3 regions of the Streptomyces sp. NPDC001843 genome follow, and region 3 is predicted to be linked to each of the others. Evidence: riboswitches for the same ligand, from Rfam matches in the RefSeq annotation. Region 3 holds a riboswitch; each other region holds the start of a gene.
What was found. Region 3 has a riboswitch for S-adenosylmethionine ahead of thrC (threonine synthase). Riboswitches for the same ligand answer to the same signal wherever they lie in the genome.
Positions count from the first base shown of each region.

Region 1 (4,580 bases), on a different contig from region 3:
CCCAGATCAACCCGATCTGGGCCATGGGCCCCTACCGCCCGGACCAGGTGTCCACCGGCGCCCAGCCCGACTGGTACATGGGCTTCGCCGAGGGTCTGGTCCGCTACATGCCCGGCTGGGAGATCAACTTCTGGGGTCACACGCTCGTCCTGGGCGTGTTCATCCCGCTGGTCCTCTTCGGCCTGGTGCTGGCGGCGATCGCGGTCTACCCGTTCATCGAGTCCTGGGTCACCGGCGACAAGAGCGAGCACCACATCCTGGACCGCCCGCGCAACGCCCCCACGCGCACCGGTTTCGGTGTCGCCTGGGTGACGGTGTACATGATCGGTCTGGTCGGCGGCGGCAACGACCTGTGGGCCACGCACTTCCACCTGTCGATCAACGCCGTCACCTGGTTCGTCCGGATCGGCTTCTTCGTCGGACCGGTCGTCGCGTTCATCGTCACCAAGCGGATCTGCCTCGGACTGCAGCGCCGCGACCGCGACAAGGTGCTGCACGGCCGGGAGACCGGCATCATCAAGCGCCTGCCGCACGGTGAGTTCATCGAGGTCCACGAGCCGCTCAGCCAGGAGCAGCTGCACACCCTCACGGCCCACCACCAGTACGAGCCGGCCCAGATCGGCCCCGCCGTCGACGAGAACGGCGTCGAGCGGAAGATCAAGGGCGGCGAGAAGCTGCGCGCCAAGCTCAGCAACGCCTACTACGGCGAGGACAACCAGATCCCGAAGCCGACCGTCGAGGAGTACAAGGAGATCACGAGCGGCCACGGCCACCACTGATCGCTGCGCACGCCACGCCACGCGCGAAGGGCCCCGTCCGGTGTTCGGACGGGGCCCTTCGCCATGCCCCCGGCTGGATAGGGTGGGGTCACACCCTGCTACGACCGATCAGGAGCGGCTATGAGCGCTGTGACCCCCGCTGGAGGCGACACCGCGGCGGGCCGTTCCTGGCCCGAGGTACTGAACGCCCTGCTGTACGGCCGTGACCAGAGCGCCGACGCGACGGCCTGGGCGATGGACCAGATCATGCGCGGCGAGGCGACCGACGCGCAGATCGCCGGCTTCGTGGTGGCGCTGCGCGCCAAGGGCGAGACCGTCGAGGAGATCACCGGCGTGGTCCGGGCGATGTACGAGCACGCCAACGTGATCGAGGTGTCGGGCCGCACGGTCGACATCGTCGGCACCGGTGGCGACGGCGCGAAGACGGTGAACATCTCCACGATGTCGGCGCTCGTGGTGGCCGGAACGGGCGCGAAGGTCGTCAAACACGGCAACCGGGCCGCCTCGTCGGCCTCGGGCTCGTCCGACGTACTGGAGAAGCTGGGCGTCAATCTGGACCTGACGCCACAGCGGGTGGCCGAGGTCGCGGAGGAGGCGGGCATCACCTTCTGCTTCGCGGTGAAGTTCCACCCGGCGCTGCGCCATGTGGCCGCCGCCCGCGGCCAGTTGGGCATCCGGACGGTCTTCAACGCACTCGGGCCGCTGACCAACCCGGCGAAGGTGAAGGCGCAGGCGGTCGGCGTCGCCGACCCCCGCCTGGCGCCGATGATCGCGGGCGTCCTGGCCGGACGCGGCAACTCCTCGCTCGTCTTCCGCGGCGACGACGGCCTCGACGAGCTGACCACGACGTCCACCTCCCACGTCTGGGTGGTCAGGGACGGCAAGGTCACCGAGGAGACCTTCGACCCGCGGGACGTCGGCATCGAGCTGGTGCCGGTGGAGGCGCTGCGCGGCGGTGACCCGTCGTACAACGCCGACGTGGCGCTGCGCCTGCTCGACGGCGAGACGGGCCCCGTCCGCGACGCCGTCCTGCTCAACTCGGCGGCGGCGCTGGTGGCCCTGGACCCGACGCGGGAACCGCTGGCCGAGCAGTTGCGTGCCGGGATGCGCAAGGCGGCCGAGTCGATCGACTCGGGATCGGCCAGGCGGACCCTCGACCGCTGGGTGGCGGCGAGCAACGAGTAACGCCGGGCAGCCGCGGGAGTACAGTGAAACCGTGACAAAGCGGTCCCGCGGCCGCTCCGTCTCGGCGTGGGGTGCCCGGGAACACGGGCCGCAAGGAGCTAGGCATGATCCACTCAGCCGATATCCGCGAGTGGCGCAACCGCGACGTGATCGATCCCAGGGGCCGCAAGATCGGCGCCCTGGAAGCGGTCTACGTGGACACCACCACCGACACGCCTGCCATGGTCACCGTCCGCACCGGACTGCCGACCCGGCACCGGCTCGTCTTCGTCCCCCTCGACGAGGCGACCCTCGGACCCGGGTACGTGAAGGTGGCCCACCCCAGGGGGCAGGTGAAGAAGGCACCGTCCATCGGCATGGACGACGTCCTGCCGGTCGAGCGGGAGCACGAGATCTACGAACACTACGACAGGCCCTACGAGGCCGCTGCCGAACGCGGGCGCCGTCTCGCGCGCGGCTGACCGACCCGTCGGAGGATGTGGTCACCCATGGCGCTCTTCCTGTTCCTGATCCTCGTGGCGATCATCCTGGGACTCATCGGCGTGGCGGCGCACGGGCTGTTCTGGCTCCTGGTCATCGGCGCGGTCATCCTGGTGGCCGACCTGGTGCTGTTCGGCGTCCGCTGGTCCCGGCACCACGGACACCACGCCGTGCGGTGAACCCGGCCCAAGGACCGCCGTCCCGCCATCCGGACACGAGTTGCGGACGGTGATCAGCCCACGTACTTTCTCTGACCAGGTCATGAGTGACAGTCATTCGGCCCCGGCCGACTGTCCGGCAACCCTCCGTCCGTGGCGGGGTGCCCCGGGTGAAGACCAGGCCGTAGGCAGCGAGGTCTACGGCAAGCGCGGACCCCTCGCACACCAGGGGTCCTGGTCGACGAGGGAGCCTTCCGTGAGCAAGCGAATGCGCTAGGGCGTCGAGCCCCGCCTCCGCATCCCCCTTTTCACCTCATCCGTGCTTGAGCGCCGTCCGCTCGTGCGGTGAGTTCCGCCTGCCTTCACGGGAGTACACCCATGTCCGTCTCCGCCGTTGCCGCCGACCAGTCCGTCTGTGCCCCGCTGCCCGTTCTGGGCCGTGATGTCACCGTTCCGCTCGTCACGGGTGGCGAGGTCACCTACGCCGCGCTCGACTACGCGGCCAGCGCCCCCGCGCTCCAGCGGGTCTGGGACGACGTGGCCGCGTACGCCCCGTACTACGGCAGCGTGCACCGGGGCGCCGGATACCTCTCGCAGCTCTCCACGGACCTCTTCGAGAACGCCCGGAAGACCGTCGCCGACTTCCTCGGCTGCCGGGCGGACGACCAGGTCGTCTTCACCCGGTCGACCACGGACTCGCTGAACCTCCTGGCCCGCGCGCTCCCCGCCGACTGCCAGGTCTTCGTCTTCGAGACCGAGCACCACGCCTCCCTGCTGCCCTGGCAGGACGCACGGGTCACCTACCTCGACGCCCCCCGCAGCCCGCGGCAGGCCGTCGACACGCTGGAGCGGGCCCTCGCCGAGCGCACTGTGTCGATCGAAGGGGGCTACGGCCCGGCCCTGGTCTGCGTCACCGGCGCCTCCAACGTCACCGGCGAACTGTGGCCGGTCCGCGAGCTGGCCGCCGCCGCCCACGCGCACGGCGCCCGGATCGTCCTGGACGCCGCCCAGCTCGCCCCGCACCACCCGGTGAGCCTCAGGGAGCTGGACGTCGACTGGGTCGCCTTCTCCGGGCACAAGCTGTACGCCCCGTTCGGCTCCGGTGTGCTGGCCGGCCGCGCCGACTGGCTGCGCGCGGCCGAGCCGTACCTCGCGGGCGGCGGCGCCAGCCGCAAGGTCACCCGGCGTGACGACGGGGGAGTGGACGTGGAGTGGCACGACAGCGCGGCCCGCCACGAGGCCGGCTCCCCGAACGTCATCGGCGCCTACTCCATCGCCTCGGCCTGCAAGGCGCTCGACGAGGCGGGCTTCGACGCCCTGGTCGCCCGCGAGCAGCACCTGATCGCGAAGGTCCGCGCGGGCCTCGCCGAGATCCCGGAAGTCCGGGTCCTGTCCCTCTTCGGCGACGACGCCCCGCGCGTCGGCGTCATCTCGTTCGTCGTCGAGGGCTGGAACAGCTCCCACTTCGCCGCCGCGCTCTCCGCCGAGTACGGCATCGGCGTCCGCGACGGCCTGTTCTGCGCCCACCCCCTCGTCCGCACCCTGCTGGGCAGCGACCCGCAGACACAGGGCGAGTGCGGCGCCCCCGAGGCCGCGCCCGGCGAGAAGTCCCTCAACGCCATCCGCGTCAGCTTCGGCGCGGGAACGCCGGACGAGCACGTGGAGCGGTTCGTGAACGCGGTGAGGGAACTCGTCCGGGACGGCGCCAAGTGGCGCTACCGCACCGAGGACGGCCGCTGCGTCCCGGCGGTGTGACCACCGCGGCCATCACGGCTGTACCTCGCCCAGGCCCGCGGACGTGCGGCTCACCACGCCCGCGGGCGGCGCCGGCTCGGAATCCGTCCTTCAGTGACGCACCCCAGGTCTCCGCGGGCCGCCCACCTCCGTGGTGGTCAGCAGCCGCCGCATCCACGAGCCCCGGCCACCGGCATCGCGGCGGCCGGCCTGGGCGCCTGGCGCCGGACCGGCCGGACAGGCC
Region 1 covers NZ_JBIATQ010000001.1:337,057-341,636, reverse strand. Annotated here, with positions in the region: gene ACFYZQ_RS01580 (cytochrome bc complex cytochrome b subunit) at 1-779, shown strand, start outside; gene trpD (anthranilate phosphoribosyltransferase) at 900-1,964, shown strand; gene ACFYZQ_RS01570 (PRC-barrel domain-containing protein) at 2,069-2,425, shown strand; gene ACFYZQ_RS01565 (hypothetical protein) at 2,453-2,623, shown strand; SAM riboswitch class IV at 2,702-2,818, shown strand; gene ACFYZQ_RS01560 (aminotransferase class V-fold PLP-dependent enzyme) at 2,981-4,357, shown strand.
Region 1: linked by a shared signal. The riboswitch ahead of ACFYZQ_RS01560 (aminotransferase class V-fold PLP-dependent enzyme) and the one ahead of thrC (threonine synthase) in region 3 are both predicted to bind S-adenosylmethionine.

Region 2 (4,580 bases), on a different contig from region 3:
TCTGCCACTCCAGCAGGATCTTCTCCTGGTTGGTGCCGTTGTCGACGGCGACCGTCTTCCCGGCGAGGTCCTCGTAGTTGCCGTCGAAGTTCCAGGTGCTCTTCTTCAGCACCTCGAAGCCGACGTTGTCCTTGCGGTAGGAGGCGAAGTCGTACTTCTTCTTGCGTTCCTCGGTGTCGGTGATGTTGGCGAAGGCGGCGTCGTACCTGCCGCTGTCGATGCCGACGAACATGTTCTCCCAAGTGGCGTCGGAGAACTGCGGCGCGAGTCCGAGAACCGCGGCGACCAGGCGGCCGAGGTCCGGTTCGGCTCCGGTGAGGGTCTTCTGGTCGCCGCCGATGTAGGCCAGCGGCGGGAAGCCGTCGGGCAGGGCGCCGACACCGATCCTCAGGGTGCCACTCTTGCGGATCGCGGCGGGCAGCTCGGCGTTGAGAGCCTTCACCTCGGAGACCTTCAGCTCGGTCTGCTTGGCCGCGCCGTTGGACACCCGGCCCACGGTCACCGTGCCGGCGGCGTCGGTGGTGGTGGCGGCTTCGCTGTCACCACCGCAGGCGGCGAGCCCGGTGGCCAGGGTGGCGACCGTGGTCGCCGCGGTGATGCCGCGTATCAGGCTGCGTCGGGAGAAGTGGCTGGGCATGGCTGTCCTTGTCGTTCGGGACGGGTGATGGTGAGGGGGTTCAGAGGACCCTGCTGAGGAAGTCCCGGGTCCGCTCGTGCTGGGGACGGTCCAACACCTGGGAGGGCGGCCCCTGTTCGACGATCCTTCCGCCGTCGATGAAGACGACCCGGTCGGCGACCTCGCGGGCGAAGCCGATCTCGTGGGTGACGATGACGAGCGTGGTGCCGCTGGTCGCCAGGTCCTTGATGACGGAGAGGACCTCGCCGACGAGTTCGGGGTCGAGCGCCGAGGTCGGCTCGTCGAAGAGGATGATCCCGGGACGCAGCGCGAGGGCGCGGGCGATGGCGACGCGCTGCTGCTGGCCGCCGGACAGCTGCCGCGGGTAGGCGCCGGTACGGTCGCCGAGGCCGACCCGGGTGAGCAGTTCGCGTGCCAGTTCCTGTGCCTGGGCCCTGGTCAGCTTTCCGGTGGCGACGGGGGCGGCGGCGACGTTGTCGAGGACGCTCAGGTGCGGGAAGAGGTTGAAGTTCTGGAAGACGAAACCGATCCGGCCGCGCTGGGCCAGGATGGCGCGCTCGCTGAGTTCCTTCAGCCGCGCCCCGTTCCGCTTCACACCGATCAGCTCGCCGCCGACGCTGACATGGCCCACCTCGGGCTTCTCCAGGTGGTTGATGACCCGCAGCAGGGTCGACTTGCCGGAGCCGGAGGGCCCGAGGATCACGGTGACCTCGCCGGGGCGCACGGTCAGGTCGATGCCGTCCAGGACGCGGTGGGTGCCGTACCACTTGTGGACGTCGTGCACCTCCAGGGCGGCCGGGGTCGTCTCCAGGGTGTCGGTGGCGGTCATACGGTGGCCTCCCTGCGCAGCCGGGCCCGGAAGTCCGCGAGGCCCGCCCGCGCCTTCTGCAGCGGGGTCGGCGGCAGGCTGCGGGTGGCACCGCGGGCGAAGTACCGCTCGACGTAGAACTGGACGACGGACACGACGCTGGTCAGGATCAGGTACCAGACGGTGGCGACGAGCAGCAGCGGCACGATGTCGCCGGGGTAGGTGCTGCCCATGGTCTGCACCGAGCCGAACAGGTCGAGCAGGGAGACGTAGAACACCAGGGACGTGCTCTTGATCAGGCCGATGAGCTGGTTGACGTAGTTCGGGGTGATGGACCTCAGGGCCTGCGGGAAGACGATCCGGGTGAACTGGTAGCCCTTGGGCAGACCGAGTGCGGCCGCCGCCTCGTGCTGGCCCTGGTCGACGGAGAGGATGCCACCGCGCACGACCTCGGCCGCGTACGCCGCCTCGTTGAGGCTGAGGCCGATGACGGCGACCGTCATGTCGGTGGCCAGCTTCGACTCGTCGAAGGTGACGAAGGCCGGCCCGAAGGGGATGCCGAGGCTCAGCGTCTTGTACAGGGCTGAGAAGTTGTAGAGGAAGATCAGGACGACGATCAGCGGGACCGAGCGGAACAGCCAGGTGTAGGTCCAGCTCACCGCCCGGAGCACCGGGCTGCCGGACAGCCGGCCGAGGGCCAGCACGATGCCGCCGAGCAGACCCAGCACGGCGCTGAGCGCGGCCGCTTCGAGGGTGACGACGAGCCCGTCGAGGATCGTGGGACGCAGGAACCAGTAGCGGAAGCGGTCCCACTGGTAGAAGGGGTTCGTGGCCAGTCCGTGCAGGATCTGTGCGACGAGCACGAGGACGACGGCGGTGACGATCCACCGTCCGGGCCGCCGCAACGGCTGAACGCGCTGTGCTACGAAGGCCTTTGACGGTGTTTCGGCGGGTGGTGCCTCGGCGAGGGACACGGCTGCGCCTGGGGGTTCACTCATGGCGGGCTCCGGGGATTCGGACACCCCGGGACCGCGGCGGACCGGACGCGGGCCGCTACGGCGCTGGGGCACGAGGCGGCACACGGGAACGCACGGGAACCGGGGGCTGGTCGGACGACGGCACACCGTACGGACGGTGTCCGTCAGGACGCGGGGGCCGGCTGGGAGGTGGGGTCAGCCCCGACAGCGGGCACGGCCCGGTGCGGTACACAGTGCGCTGTTGACCCGGAGCAGGTCGACGGCACGATCGGCGACGAGGAGTCCGGCGTACGGCGGTACGCAGCCCTGGGTACGGCCCGTGGCCGTCCTGGGAGCTGCGTACATGGCGTCACCTGTCACTGTTCCGGCCCCAGGGGGCCCTCGCGCTTACCGAAGTCGTCGTCCGGTCCGGTCGTCACCTGGGGCACCCCACCGCGATGCGAGGGTTGCCGGTCAGCGAGCCAGGGCTTGGCGCTGACGCTCATGACCTTCTGAGCTGCAAGTAATGCAGTCGGCCGTTCCAATGTCAACGGCCGTCCGAGGAGTGGACCTGGCTGACCCGGTCTCACCTGCGGTAAGAGCCCTGCGGGTCCGTGGCGTGCCCCGTCCAGTCCAGGATCTGGACGGCCGCTCCGGCGGCCTCCAGGCCCTGGCAGTGGCCGTGGTGACGGAGTGCGATGCCGTCCAGGTCGAGGTGGGTCCCGAAGGCGGGGTGGGCCGCCAGGCGCCGGGCGTAGGCCCACAGCACCGGGTACCCGGCGATGCGGTGCACGGCACCGGCGTCGAGGTGGCAGCGGTGCACGGTGTCCAACTGCACCAGGGCCACCCAGAGTTCGACGTCGGCGGCGGTGAGCCGGCCGGCGACGAGGTACTCCTCGCCGTCCAGATACCGCTCCAGCCTGCCCAGCGTGTCCAGCAGCAGATCGAGTGCGGCGGCACGCTGCGCGGGATCCGCGTCGGCCTGTCCGGCGCGCTGCGCGGCCTCCTGGATGCCTTCGGCGCAGAGCCTTTCGACGGCTTCGATCTGGCTCTCGGTGCCGCACGGATACAGCGAGGTGGGGCCGTCCGGGCAGAAGCGGTCGAGGTCGCGCAGGATGTCCGGGGTGTGGGTGCTGACGATGCGCCCTGACCAGTCGTCGCTGAGCACCGGGGCGAGGGCCGGCCCGGTGTAGTGGTGTGCGCTCGCCTCGTACAGCGGACCCAGGGCCGAGTGGCCGCCGCCGGGACGGTCCGGTACGGCCGGCAGGAGCGTGACCGGGCATTCGTGGTCGAGGCCGAGCAGGCTGTGCCCTATGGCCAGGCGCAGCCCGTCGGGACAGGCGGTGGAGAGATGGAGCCGGTAGCGGTGCGGCACGGCGTGGTGGCCGCTGCGCGCGTCCCGGCCGAGGCGACCCCGGAAGACGGGGACGGTGCGGTGGGCGGACGGGACGGCGGCGAGCGGTGTGATGGACATGCGTCTCCCCGGGAGCGGGCGCGCGGACGTACGCGCGGCGGAAGCGTCGTCGGACAGTGGGCGCCAGGGTGTGCGGGAGGGTCCGGGGTGCCCGGACGGGCCGGGCGGGTCAGGGGGTCGCCCGGGACCGGCTCAGGAGGCTGATCGCGCGCTGCAGACACGCAGCAGGTCGATGTGCCGGCGGGAGGTGAGCAGGGGCGAGGTCGGCGTACGGCTCACTCGGCTGGTGACCGTCTCCAAGCGCCTCATGCTTCCCTACCTGTTCACTAGGATTCCCATCTGGAGTGTCGATCCGGCTCGGGGCGACGTCAAGGGGGCGTCCACCCCTGGGACACCGGACGGGTGAACGGGACGGGGCCGCGCCGTGGCCTCGGCGACCACCACGCCCCCCATATCGACGTATCGCAGGGCCGGCGCACGGTGGACTGGAGGCGGGCGGACCCCAGGACGCAGGCATCTGTCCGGGCTCGGCGATATGTGACATAGTACTGATGTGGCGAAGCGACTGACCTGCGATGTCGTGGTGGTCGGCGCCGGGATGACGGGCGCGGCCTGCGCGTGGTACGCGGCGCGGGCGGGCCTGGACGTCGTCCTCGTCGACCGGGGTCCGGTGGCCGGCGGCACGACCGGCGCGGGCGAGGGCAATCTGCTCGTCTCCGACAAGGAACCGGGACCTGAGCTGGAACTCGCCCTGCTGTCCGCCCG
Region 2 covers NZ_JBIATQ010000011.1:108,456-113,035, reverse strand. Annotated here, with positions in the region: gene ACFYZQ_RS26730 (ABC transporter substrate-binding protein) at 1-637, opposite strand, end outside; gene ACFYZQ_RS26725 (amino acid ABC transporter ATP-binding protein) at 678-1,466, opposite strand; gene ACFYZQ_RS26720 (amino acid ABC transporter permease) at 1,463-2,443, opposite strand; SAM riboswitch class IV at 2,801-2,911, opposite strand; gene ACFYZQ_RS26715 (glutathione S-transferase C-terminal domain-containing protein) at 2,988-3,875, opposite strand; gene ACFYZQ_RS26710 (NAD(P)/FAD-dependent oxidoreductase) at 4,369-4,580, shown strand, end outside.
Region 2: linked by a shared signal. The riboswitch ahead of ACFYZQ_RS26720 (amino acid ABC transporter permease) and the one ahead of thrC (threonine synthase) in region 3 are both predicted to bind S-adenosylmethionine.

Region 3 (4,580 bases):
TCCGACGGCGTCCCCGGCCTCCTCGTCTGCAGCGGCAGCACGGAGGTCACGGAGCTCGCGGAACGCGCGGACCTGGTGGTGGACGGCCCCGAGGGCGTCGTGTCCCTGCTGCGCGGGCTTGCGGCGGCACTCGGCTGAGACCCGAGGCAACCGACCGGTGCCCGCTGGGCGTGTCCGGCCGGTTGCCAGGCAGTCGAGCGGTTGCCTGCCGGATCCGTCCGACCGACTGCCGGGTCCGTCCGTCGCCCGGCGGGCCGCCCAGCGACTGCCCGCCGGGCCTGCCCGGCCCGCCCCGCCACGGGGCAGCGAGTGTCCCGCCCCGCGTCAGTCCTCCAGTGCGTGCAGTTGGTCCAGGAACCACTGGGCCGGAGGCAAGGCCGTGGCCGCCGCAGTGAGGCGCTTGGTGCGCTCGGCGCGCTCGCCGTCGGACATGGTGAGCGCCTGGTGGAGGGCGTGCGCCGTGCCGGCGATGTCGTACGGGTTCACCGTCACCGCGTCCTCGCCCAGCTCCTCGTACGCGCCGGCCTCCCGGGACAGCACCAGCGCGCAGCCCTCGTCGGAGACGACCGGGACCTCCTTGGCGACCAGGTTCATGCCGTCCCGGATGGGGTTGACCAGGGCGACGTCGGCCAGCCGGTACGCGGCCAGGGAGCGGGCGAAGTCGTCCTTGACGTGGAGGACGACCGGGGTCCAGCCCGGGGTGCCGTACGCGGCGTTGATCTCCTCCGCCACCCGTTGCACCTCGGCGGTGTAGTCGCGGTACACCGCGAGGTCCTGCCGGGAGGGGTAGGCGAACGCCACGTGCACCACCCGCTCGCGCCACTCCGGGTGGTCGTCGAGGAGCTCACGGTAGGCCAGCAGCCCGCGCACGATGTTCTTCGACAGCTCCGTGCGGTCGACCCGGACGATCGTCTTGCGTGCCCTGCCGTCGGGCGCCGTACCGATCTCCGTCCGCAGCGCCGTCATCCGCTCGTCCACGTCCGGCCGGTGCGCCCGCTGCCGCAGGAAGTCCGCGTCCGCGCCCAGACCGTGCACCCCGATCCGAGTGCCGGACACGGCGTCGGCCCCGAGGACGGCTTCGCAGCAGGCGGTGAACGCGTCCGCCCAGCGCTGGGTGAGGAAGCCCGCCCGGTCCGCGCCCAGGATCCCGCCGAGCAGTTCGGCGGCGATGTCGTCGGGGAGCAGCCGGAAGTAGTCCGGCGGCGCCCACGGGGTGTGCGAGAAGTGGCCGATGCGCAGGTCGGGGCGGAGTTCCCGGAGCATCCGGGGAGCCAGCGCCAGGTGGTAGTCCTGGACGACCACCACCGCGCCCTGCGCCGCCTCCTCGGCCAGGGCTTCGGCGAACGCCCGGTTGTAGGCCTCGTAGGACGCCCACTGGCGACGGAACTCCGCGTCCAGGACGGGCTCCAGCGGGGTCTGGTACAGCATGTGGTGGACGAACCACAGCACCGAGTTGGCGATGCCGTTGTACGCGTCGGAGAACACCGTCGCGTCGATGTCGATCATGCGGACCTGCTGCCCGCCGGTCGCGTCCTCGGAGAGCCGCCGACCGCCGTGGGAGCGGCGCACCGCCTCCCGGTCGGCGTCGCTCAGCGCGGCGCACACCCAGAGCGCGTTCGCGTCCGGGCCGATGGCCGACAGCCCGGACACCAGTCCGCCGCCACCCCGCTTGGCGTGCAGCGAACCGTCCTCGCGGACTTCGTACGAAACCGGGCCGCGATTGGACGCGACCAGCACCTCAGCACCGTGCGTGGAAGCCATGAGTCTCAACCTAGCCCGGCCCGGAAACGCTCAAACGTACGGTTCCCTCCCCGGCGGAGTGACACGGCCGGGGTCAGGCCACCCGGCGCGCGGCGTACTCGGCGATCTCCGCCATCGGCGGCCGCTCCTCCGTGTCCACGGAGTAGGTGCGCGGCTCGAAGCCCTCCTCGCCCCGCTCGAACTGGGTGAGCGAGGGCCGGACGAGGTGGCCGCGGGCCAGGCGGAGCTGGGCGGTGCGGTAGATGGCGGCGGCCATCCGGCCGAGCGCCTGCCCGTCCTGGTGGCGGTGCTTGCGCACCCCGACGTCCACCTGGGCCAGGGCGTCCAGGCCCACCAGGTGCAGGGCGTCGACCAGCATGCCCAGTTCCACCCCGTACCCGACGGGGAAGGGCAGCTGCTCCAGCAGCGAGCGGCGGGCCGCGTACTCACCGCCGAGCGGCTGCACGAACCCCGCAAGCTGCGGCCAGTGCATGTTGAGCAGCGGGCGCGCCATCAGCTCGGTGACCCGGCCGCCCTGGCCCGCGGTCCCGGCGAGCGGACGGTCGTACATGCCCTTGACCAGGTCCACGTCCGGGTCGGTCAGCAGCGGGCCGACGATCCCCGAGACGAAGTCGGAGGAGAACTCCTTCAGGTCGGCGTCGATGAAGCAGACGATGTCCCCCTCGGTGACGAGGAGCGAACGCCACAGCACCTCGCCCTTGCCGGGCACGGCCGGTATCCGCGGCAGGACGTCGTCGCGGTGGACGACCCGGGCGCCCGCCGCGGCGGCCACCTCGGAGGTGCGGTCGGTGGACCCCGAGTCGACGACCACGATCTCGTCGACGAGCGGGGTCTGCTGCATCAGGTCGTGGCGGATGATCGCGACGATGTCGCCGACCGTCTCCTCCTCGTTGAGCGCGGGCAGCACGACACTGACCGACTGGCCCGTGCGCTGCTTCGCGGCCAGGATCTGGTGGAGCGGGCGATCGGTCACGGACCAGGAGCGGGTGCTCAGCCAGCGCTCGACTTCTTCCAGCACGGTGGGCGGCTCCTCACTGTTTGTCTCGCGGTTCGGACGACTATCTCAACTGTCCCGGCCTTCGGTTACAGTCTTGAACAACGCGGATGACCATCGCATGTCCGAGGTCACCGTTGTTCACAACCGCACACACAACCGCATACCGCTCATCCAGAGGGGCAGAGGGACACGGCCCGATGAAGCCCCGGCAACCCTCCAGTCGGTTCTCGTAGATCAGTTGGACCAGTCCTGATCGTTCCGCGAGGCTCCCGGCTAGGGAAGGTGCCAAATCCGTCTCACGGCGAGATGCGTCGTGAGGAAGATGAGGAGAAAGGGCCTCGCCTCACATGGCTGTGCAGACTGCTGCAAGCACCACCGACTCCACCGTAGACCTCGGCCCCGCCGCTGCTCTGAGCTGCCGCGAGTGCGGCCACCGGGTACCGCTCGGACCGGTCTTCGCCTGCGAGGAGTGTTTCGGCCCGCTCGAGATCGCCTACGACTTCTCGGCCTACGAAACCGAGGAGCTGAGGAAGCGGATCGAGGCGGGACCCGCGAACATCTGGCGCTACGCACCCCTGCTGCCCGTCCCGGCGGACGTGGCGACCAAGCCCAACATCAACCCCGGCTGGACCCAGCTCGTCCAGGCCGACAACCTCGCCCGTGAGCTCGGCATCGAGGCTTCGCACCTGTACGTGAAGGACGACTCCGGCAACCCGACGCACTCCTTCAAGGACCGTGTGGTCGCGCAGGCACTGGAGGCGGCGCGGGCCTTCGGTTTCACCACCCTGTCCTGCTCCTCCACCGGCAACCTGGCCGGCGCGGTCGGTGCCGCGGCGGCCCGGGCCGGCTTCCGTTCCTGCGTGTTCATCCCGCACGACCTGGAGCAGGGCAAGGTCGTCATGGCCGCGGTCTACGGCGGCGAGCTCGTCGGCATCGAGGGCAACTACGACGACGTGAACCGCTTCTGCTCCGAGCTGATCGGCGACCCGGCCGGCGAGGGCTGGGGCTTCGTCAACGTCAACCTGAGGCCGTACTACGCGGAGGGGTCCAAGACCCTGGCGTACGAGATCTGCGAGCAGCTCGGCTGGCGGCTCCCGGACCAGATCGTCGTCCCGATCGCCTCCGGCTCCCAGCTCACCAAGATCGACAAGGGGCTGCAGGAGCTGATCAAGCTCGGCCTCGTCGAGGACCGGCCCTACAAGATCTTCGGCGCCCAGGCCCAGGGCTGCTCGCCGGTGTCGACCGCGTTCAAGGCGGGCCACGACGTGGTGCGCCCGCAGAAGCCCGACACCATCGCCAAGTCCCTCGCCATCGGCAACCCGGCGGACGGGCCGTACGTCCTGGACATCGCGCGCCGCACCGGCGGGGCGGTGGAGGACGTGACGGACGAGCAGGTGGTGGACGCCATCAAGCTGCTCGCCCGCACGGAGGGCATCTTCGCGGAGACGGCGGGCGGTGTGACGGTGGGCGTCACGCGCAAGCTGCTGGAGAACGGCGTCCTCGACCCGACCAAGACGACCGTCGTCCTCAACACGGGCGACGGCCTGAAGACCCTGGACGCGGTGGCAGGCACCGGCCTGACCGCCACGATCCGCCCGAACCTCGACTCCTTCCGAGAGGCTGGCCTGGCATGAGCGTGACCGTCCGCATCCCCACCATCCTGCGCACCTACACGGGCGGCCAGGCAGAGGTCCAGGCAGAGGGCACGACCCTCGGCGAGGTCATCGCCGACCTGGAGAAGAACCACACCGGGATCGCCGCCCGCGTCCTGGACGACCAGGGCAAGCTGCGCCGCTTCGTCAACGTGTACGTCAACGACGAC
Region 3 covers NZ_JBIATQ010000014.1:113,661-118,240, reverse strand. Annotated here, with positions in the region: gene otsB (trehalose-phosphatase) at 1-138, shown strand, start outside; gene ACFYZQ_RS31130 (trehalose-6-phosphate synthase) at 325-1,761, opposite strand; gene ACFYZQ_RS31125 (glucosyl-3-phosphoglycerate synthase) at 1,835-2,779, opposite strand; SAM riboswitch class I at 2,923-3,087, shown strand; gene thrC (threonine synthase) at 3,106-4,392, shown strand; gene ACFYZQ_RS31115 (MoaD/ThiS family protein) at 4,389-4,580, shown strand, end outside.